2 regions of the Sphingomonas sp. UYAg733 genome follow, and region 2 is predicted to be linked to the other one. Evidence: predicted binding sites of a transcription regulator. Region 2 holds the regulator's gene; the other holds the start of a gene.

Region 1 (4,213 bases), on a different contig from region 2:
CCGCGCCTGGAGCGCGGCGACGACATCGGCGAAGATATCCAGTCCTTTTTCGAGCACCAGCCGGCCAAGAAAGCCGATCGCGACCTCGTCATCGGCGATGCCGAGCGAGCGCCGCCAGTCGAGATCGCGCGCGCCCGGGCGAAAGCGCTGATGGTCCACGCCGCGCGACCAGATCGAAACCGGCGTGGTCACGCCCCAATGCTGGATCATCGATGCCATCGACTGACCCGGCGTCACCACCTGGTCGAAACGATTGTAGAAACGCGTCAACAGCTTGATCAGTGCCGGCTCGACGAATTTCAGGCCATAATAGCTTGGATAGGTCTCGAACCGCGTGTGCAGCGATGCGACCGCCGGAATGCCGTGGCGGCGCGCATAGGTCACCGCGCGGTGGCCAAGAAACTCCGGCGCCGAGACGTGGATCATGTTGGGCGCGAAAGCCGCGATATCGCGTCGGATGCTGCCGGGCAGCCCGCGCGCAATCTTGTATTCGTCGCGGCCCGGCAGCTTGAGCGAGGGCACGCTGACCAGATCACCGGTCGGCGCGAAGGCCGGGCGGCGGCTGGTCGGCGAATAGACACGCACCTTCACGCCTTGCGCGAGCAGGTGCCCGACCAGCAGATTGAGCGCCTGGTTCGCGCCGTCCCTAGTATAATTGTAATTGCCGCTGAAGAGCGCGACGCGGAGCTCGGTGGCCTGCATTCGAGCGCATCCACCACTTTTCTCTCCTCCCCGCAAGGGATGGGGTGGAACAGTCCCGGCCCGTGCCTAGATAAGGGCGAACCAAGGAGATGCGCTCATGACCGACCTGTCCGGCTTTCCGATCACCCAGCGCTGGCCCGCGCAGCACCCCGACCGGATCCAGCTCTACTCGCTGCCCACGCCGAACGGGGTGAAGGTGTCGATCATGCTGGAGGAAACCGGACTGCCTTATGAGCCGCATTTGATCGACTTCGCCAGCGACGACCAGAAAAGCCCCGCCTTCGTATCGCTCAATCCCAATGGCAAGATTCCGGCAATAGTCGATCCCGACGGACCCGGCGGCAAGCCGCTCGGCCTGTTCGAATCCGGTGCGATCCTGCTTTATCTTGCCGACAAGACCGGTAAGTTCGTCCCCGCCGATCCGGCCGGACGCTGGCACGCGATCCAGTGGGTGATGTTCCAGATGGGCGGCGTCGGGCCGATGTTCGGGCTGGTCGGCTTCTTCAACAAATTCGCCGGCAAGGCGTGGGAGGATAAGCGGCCGCTCGGGCGCTATGTCGATGAGGCGAAGCGGCTGCTTGGGGTGATGGATGCGGCGCTGGCGGGCAAGGACTGGTTCCTGGGGGACGAATATTCGATCGCCGATATCTCGATGCTGGGTTGGGTGCGCAATCTGATCACCTTTTACGAGGCGCGCGAGCTGGTCGGGTTCGATGATTTTGCGAATGTCGCGGCCTGGCTGGAGCGCGGGTTGGCGCGGCCGGCGGTGCAGCGGGGATTGGCGATCCCGGCGCGAGCGTAAGGTTCATTTATAGCGGGGTGATCTTCTTACTCCCCTTCCTGGAAGGTACGGGAGTAAGAAGCATGTTCCCCTCTCGTTCCGTTTCAGCTACATCGCCGTTCTATGGCAAAACCTCAAAAGCGCTATGTCTGTCAGGCCTGTGGATCGGTCTCGCATCGCTGGGCCGGCCAATGCGCCGATTGTGCGGAATGGAACACGCTGGTCGAGGAGGCCGGCGGCACTGTCACGCCATTCCAGGCCAAGCATAATCTGCAATCCGGCGGTCGTGCTTTCCAGCTTGTCGGGCTTGACGCCGAGATCGCGCTGCCTGAGCGCATGCCGAGTGGCATCGCCGAACTGGACCGCGCTTTGGGTGGCGGGTTCGTCGAGGGGTCGGCGACGCTGATCGGTGGCGATCCGGGGATCGGTAAATCGACCCTGTTGTTGCAAGCGGCGGCGAAAATGGCGCTCGCCGGGTTGTCGGTTGTCTATGTCTCGGGCGAAGAAGCGGCGGATCAGGTGCGGTTGCGCGCGCGGCGCCTTGGCCTCGGCAATGCACCGCTGCAGCTCGCCGCGGCGACCTCGACGCGCGATATCCTGACCACGCTGGGGCAGGGCAAGGCACCGGCGCTGCTGGTGATCGATTCGATCCAGACGATGCATTCCGACCTGATCGAGGGCGCACCCGGCACGGTCAGCCAGGTCCGCGCCTCGGCCCAGGAGTTGATCCGTTTTGCCAAGGAACGCGGCACGGCGGTGGTGCTGGTCGGTCACGTCACCAAGGACGGCAGCATCGCCGGCCCCCGCGTGCTCGAACATATGGTCGACACGGTGCTCAGCTTCGAGGGCGAGCGCAGCCATCAGTATCGTATCCTGCGCGCGATCAAGAACCGCTTCGGCGGTACCGATGAGATCGGCGTGTTCGCGATGGTCGCCGAGGGGCTGGCCGAGATATCCAATCCATCAGCGCTATTCCTGACCCAGCGTGACGAGGGCGTGACGGGGACGACGGTATTTCCCGCGCTGGAGGGCACGCGGCCAGTGCTGGTCGAAATCCAGGCTTTGGTCGTGCGCCTTGCCTCGGGCGCGACACCCCGGCGGGCGGTGGTCGGCTGGGATTCGGGGCGGCTGGCGATGGTGCTCGCCGTGCTCGAGGCACGTTGCGGGCTGAGTTTCTCGACCTCGGAGGTCTATCTCAACATCGCCGGCGGTTACCGCGTGCAGGACCCCGCCGCCGATATGGCGGTCGCGGCAGCGCTGGTTTCGGCACTGAGCGAGCGGCCGGTGCCGGTCGATGCCGTGGCGTTCGGCGAGATCGCCTTGTCGGGCGAGATCCGCCCAGTCGCGCACGGAGCCTTGCGGCTGAAGGAGGCGAGCAAGCTTGGGTTCGAACGCGCTCTGGTGCCGGCGGCGGTGACCGACGACAAGAGCGGGTTGAAGCTGACCGGGTTCAGGACGCTCGGCGCTTTCGTTGACCATATGCTCGGGCGTGGGTAGCGCGGCCGGGCTCGGCGCTCTATCTCCGATCCTCGGATACACCTTCCGTTCGTTTCAAGCGAAGTCGGGAAACCATGCGCGACGCATGGGGCCTGTTTCTCGACTTCGCTCGAAACGAACGGAAGATTGGGGTCCGCGCTTGATAGGTATGAAGGCACACGATGGGACTGACCGCACTCGATATCCTCGTCCTGATCGCCGTGCTCGGTTCGGCCGGGCTGGGGTTGATGCGTGGTTTCGTGACCGAGATATTGTCGTTGTTCGCCTGGGTCGCGATCATCTTCGCGCTGAAGATGCTGCATTCCCCGGTCGCGTCGATGATGACCGGGATCGTCGGCACCGTGTCGGGCGCTGCGGTGCTTGCCTTTGCGGTCATCACCGGGGTGACTTATTTCGCCGGGCGGATGGTGGCGAGTTCGCTCGGCAACCGCACGCGGACATCGGTGCTCGGGCCGGTCGATCGTGCGCTCGGCTTCGGTTTCGGCGCGATCAAGGGCTTGATCCTGTCGAGCCTCGTCTTTCTGCTCGTCGTCCTGGTCACCGACACGATGAGCGGCGGCCCGGCCAGCCGGCCCTTATGGCTGACCGATTCGCGAACGTACCCGTTGCTCAATACGACCAGCTCGAGCATCGCCGATTTCGTCGATCGGCGGCGCAAGGGACAGCCCGTGTTCGGCTTGAACGATAACGGGCGTGCCGCGAGCAATGTGACCGAAGAGGCACGGCCATGAACGCGCCGCTCTACAATAAAGATATCCTGCGGCTTGCCGCGACGATTCCCTATCAGGAGCGGCTGACCGACCCGATGGGGTCGTCGGAAAAGCGTTCGCCGGTGTGCGGCAGCCGGGTGACGGTCGATATCAATATCGACGCCGACGGACGCGTGAGCGAAGTCGGCATGCTGGTCCGCGCCTGTGCGCTGGGTCAGGCATCATCGTCGCTGTTGGCGGCGGATGTGATCGGCAAAACGCCGGGGCAGCTGGCCGAGGCGCGCGACGCACTGACCGCATGGCTGGCGGGCGCGGGGCCTTTGCCCGGCTGGACCGGCTTCGACCTGTTCGTGCCCGCCTTACCGCACAGCGCGCGCCACGCGTCGATCCGCCTCGCGTTCGAGGCTGCCGCGGATGCCGCGCTGGCCGCAACAAAAGAGCCGGCGCACTGATGGAGCATGCTACCACCTCGCTGCTGCGGGATGGCGTGGTCATGCTCGGTTTCGGGCTGGTCTTCGTCCTG
Region 2 (4,213 bases):
ATAGCGGTATCCGTCATCGATCGGCTCGGCAAAAGCGATCGAATCGTCATAGCCCTGCCAAGCCCAAGGCTCGACCTCGTCATAGTCGAAGCCGTAATCGGGCGGCGCGTCGCCGAGCGCGTCGGCAAAGCCCCAGGCATCGTCGGCATAGGCATAGGATTGGCCCGGGTCGGCCAGCTGCACCGCCCTTATCGGACGTGCCGCAGGAAGTGCCGCCACCGCCGCAGCGGGCCGGATAGCCGTTGCCGCGCCGGCCGCGAGCGGCAGCGTCGCCGGCAGTTCGGGCAATTGATAGGCAGCCTTGTCCCTGTCGGTCGCGGCCTCGGGATTGCATCCGGCAAGCATCAGCGACGCCGCAATGGCGATCGCGGCACTGGCCCGGCGAAGGCTCGGGTGTATTCGCTTGGTCATGGCATCCAACTCCTGGTGCGCCCCAAAGCGTGGAACATGGCGCAATGTTCCTGAACCCGGCGTGGCACGGTCGTTCATCGAGGGTCGGTGCTGCCGGGCTTGCATTTGTTCGCCTTGCTCTTGTTTAGCATGGTGGACGCGGGCGCGGCCTGCCGGGTACATCACCGCCTGTGAACCCACCCGCTCTTCTTCCTCTCGCCGAGGCCCAGTCGCGGCTTTTCGCGCTCGCGCCCCGCGTTTCGAGTGAAACCGTAACGCTGCGCGCCGCCGCCAATCGCTGGGCGGCGGCCGACATCGTCGCTTTGCGGACTCAGCCCGCCGCCGATCTTTCGGCGATGGACGGTTATGCGATTCGCTACGCCGACCTGCCCGGCCCTTTCACCCTGATCGGCGAAAGTGCCGCCGGCCGGCCGTTCGCCGGGGCTGTCGGCGCGAAAGAAACCGCTCGCATCTTCACCGGTGCGGCGATGCCCGAGGGCGCGGATACGGTGATGATCCAGGAGGAAGTCGCGCACGACGGGAATATCGTGACACTGGCCGGCGAAGGTCCGCGCCGGCTCGGCGGCAATACACGCGGCAAAGGGCTCGACTTCGCAACTGGCGACATCCTCGTGGCGCGTGGCGAACGCCTCACACCGGCGCGCATCGCGGTTGCCGCGACCGGTGGGCATGGCGCACTTCACGTAAGCCGATCGATCCGCGTTGCGATCGTTGCGACCGGCGACGAATTGACCGCGCCCGGTGCGGCGATCGGTAGCGCGGGCCTTCCCGAATCCAATGGCGTGATGCTCGCCGCGATGCTCGACGACTTGCCGGTCGAGGTGGTCGATTTCGGCATCCTGCCCGACCGTCTCGACGTGATGACCGCGGCCCTGGCGCGCGTCGATGCGGATATCCTCGTCACCACCGGCGGCGCGTCGGTCGGCGATCATGATCTCGTTCGCCCCGCACTCGAGGCCGCGGGGGGCATTATCGATTTCTGGCGTGTCGCGCTGCGCCCGGGCAAGCCGATGATGGCGGGGCGGCTCCGCGAAGCGATCGTGCTCGGCCTCCCCGGCAACCCGGTTTCCGCCTTCGTCACCGCAACGCTGTTCCTGCGCCCATTGATCGCCGCAATGGCCGGCGCGGCCGATCCGCTGCCGCGCACGACGCCGGCGATGCTCGGCGAAGCGCTCGCCGCCAATGACCATCGTCACGATTATCTGCGCGCGGAAACCCGTGATGGCCGGGTTTTCGCCTCGACGATCCAGGACTCGTCGATGCTCCGCACACTCTCGCGCGCCGACTGCCTGATCCTCCGCGCGCCCCATGCGCCCGCCGCCGCGACGGGCGAAATCGTCGATACTCTGCGCATCGCTTGACAAGCACGAGGAACATTGCGAAAACGTTCCCAGTCTGTTCCGACGGAGGAATTCGGATGTTAACGCGCAAACAGCATGAGCTGATCTGCTTCATCAGTGATCGTCTCGCCGAAACCGGCGTGTCGCCTTCGTTCGAGGAAATGAAGGAGGCACTTGATCTCAAGTCGAAATCGGGCGTGCACCGCCTGATCAGCGCGCTCGAGGAACGCCAGTTCATTCGCCGCCTGCCCAATCGCGCCCGCGCATTGGAAGTGTTGAAAGTGCCGGAACGCGGCGATGTCGCGCGCAAGACGCCTGCTTCACCGGCCAATATCCGGGTCCTGCCCGAACCCGCCAACGACGTGATCGAGATCCCATTGCACGGCCGCATCGCCGCCGGTGTGCCGATCGAGGCGTTCGAGGGCAGTTCGATGCTCGCTGTTCCCGCTGCATTGCTCGGTGGCGGCGAACATTATGCGCTCGAAGTGTCGGGCGACTCGATGGTCGAGGCTGGCATCCTCGACGGCGACTATGCGCTGATCCGCCGCGCCGATACGGCGCGCGACGGAGAAATCGTCGTCGCCTTGATCGACGATAGCGAGGCGACGCTCAAATATTTCCGCCGCGAAGGGGCGATGGTCCGGCTCGACCCGGCGAACCGGGCTTATGACGCGCAGCGTTATTCCCCGGCGCAGGTCCGCGTTCAGGGTAAGCTCGCCGGCCTTTTGCGCCGTTACGATTAATTTCAGTGCCGGGCGTCCGCCACGGGTGGCGGTCACCCGGCTGGTAGACGGTGGCGACACTGCCGCTGGAAAGCGTGATCGCGACGCCGCCGGTCTGTGCCAGGGTCGGCCGGTCGAGCTTCAGCCAGCGCGGTGTACAAGCCATAGGCAGGCGCCGATCGCTGATCACGATGTCCGCCCCTTTGCACGCCGCGATCAGCTCGCCAGCCGGCACCAGATAGGCGCTGCGCGTGGCGAGGATGCGCCAGGTCCGGCCGCCGATACGCCGCTCGGTCAGGCACAGATCGCGATTGCACCGCGCGTCGGGCTGATCTGACAGCAATAGCGGTTCGCCGTCGACCCCGCTATTTTCGGTGAGCATGTCTGACGTATAATCACCGACCCGGTCACGCAGCAAAGCCAGCCCGCCATTTGTCGTACGGATCGCGACGTGACGCCCGTCGCCGGTGATCAGCAGATCGGGTGCCGGCGTCATCAACGCCCACAGGATTCCGGCCGCAAGCGGAACCAGCCCGAGCCGCCGCCATCTCGTGCGCCACAAGGCAATCCATAATCCACCCAGCACCATCAACGCATAGGAGCCCGCAGGCATGGCTGGTAGTGCCGCGACCGACCCGGGCAGTCCGGCGGTCGTCCGCGCCAGCCATAACAACAGGTTGAGCGAATGGTCGGTAAGCCACCATAAGGGTGCGCCGAGGCTGGCGGTATCGAGCAACAGCGCCAGCGCTTCCAACGGCATCACGACGAACGTGGTCCAGGGAATCGCGACGATATTGGCCAGTGCGCCGTAAAAACCGGCCTTGTGAAAGTGGAACAACGCGATCGGCATCAGTGAAAATTCCACCGCGAGCCCGGTCAGGATCAGCGATCCGAGCCCCCTGCCGACCCTGGCGATCCAGCGCTCGCCGCGCGGCGCGAACCAGGATTTCACGCGCGGATGTTCGTGCAGCGCGACGATCGCGGTGATCGCGGCGAAGGATAGCTGGAAGCTCGGCCCGGCAAGCGCTTCGGGCCAGAGCAACACCACGACCACCGCACCGGCCGCGACCAGCCGCAAGGTCATCGCCTCGCGTCCCATCGCTAGCGCGGCGAGCACGAGTAGGGCCGCGACGCAGGAGCGGATCGTCGGCACCTGCGATCCGGTGAGCAGGGTGTAGCCAATCGCCGCCGCGGCACCGGCTGCCGCGGCGATCAGCGGCAAGCGGAAACGAAGGGCAAGCCAGGGGCTCAGCGCCAACAGCCTGAGGACCACCAGCATTGTCGCCGCCACAACCGCTGTGATGTGCAGTCCGCTGACCGACAATAGATGCGCAAGGCCGGAACGGCGCATCGCCTCCGCATCTTCCTCGGCGATCGCGCCCTGGTCGCCGGTCGCGAGTGCGCTGGCGATCCCGCCCGCGCTGCCATCGACGTGGCTCTGGATATGGCGCGAGAGCCGATCGCGCAGGCCCGCGCCCGGCGCGTCGCCCGCTGCGATCACCGCAATCGGCGCGAAGCCACGTCCCGTGCCGCCGATCCCGTCGAACCAGGCAACGCGGGCATAATCATAGGCCCCCGGCACCGCGGGTTGGGGCGGTGGCATCAACCGCGCTTTCAACCGGATCGTCGCGCCGCGCGTGAGCGCCGCGGGTACATCGTCCTCGGCCAGGTTTACGCGCACATGCTCCGGCAGCCTGGTCGGTTTTCGATCCGTCGGCTGATCGATCACCCGGATTGGCG

The links. Region 2 encodes LexA, which represses DNA repair genes until DNA is damaged. Its sites were predicted from a motif close to GTTCCNCNCTTGTTCT; they were not measured.
Region 1: radA (DNA repair protein RadA) is a predicted target of LexA. The motif match lies at 1,569-1,584, and genes of this name have one in related genera.

Annotation. Positions count from the first base shown of each region.
Region 1 covers NZ_JBSRZE010000002.1:370,959-375,171, reverse strand. Annotated here, with positions in the region: gene ACVWZA_RS06845 (glycosyltransferase family 4 protein) at 1-702, opposite strand, end outside; gene ACVWZA_RS06840 (glutathione S-transferase family protein) at 800-1,504, shown strand; gene radA (DNA repair protein RadA) at 1,607-2,980, shown strand; gene ACVWZA_RS06830 (CvpA family protein) at 3,142-3,711, shown strand; gene ACVWZA_RS06825 (iron-sulfur cluster assembly scaffold protein) at 3,708-4,142, shown strand; gene ACVWZA_RS06820 (cation:proton antiporter domain-containing protein) at 4,142-4,213, shown strand, end outside.
Region 2 covers NZ_JBSRZE010000003.1:28,345-32,557, forward strand. Annotated here, with positions in the region: gene ACVWZA_RS07525 (hypothetical protein) at 1-411, opposite strand, end outside; gene ACVWZA_RS07530 (molybdopterin molybdotransferase MoeA) at 582-1,772, shown strand; gene lexA (transcriptional repressor LexA) at 1,829-2,494, shown strand; partial or broken gene ACVWZA_RS07540 (ComEC/Rec2 family competence protein) at 2,472-4,213, opposite strand, start outside.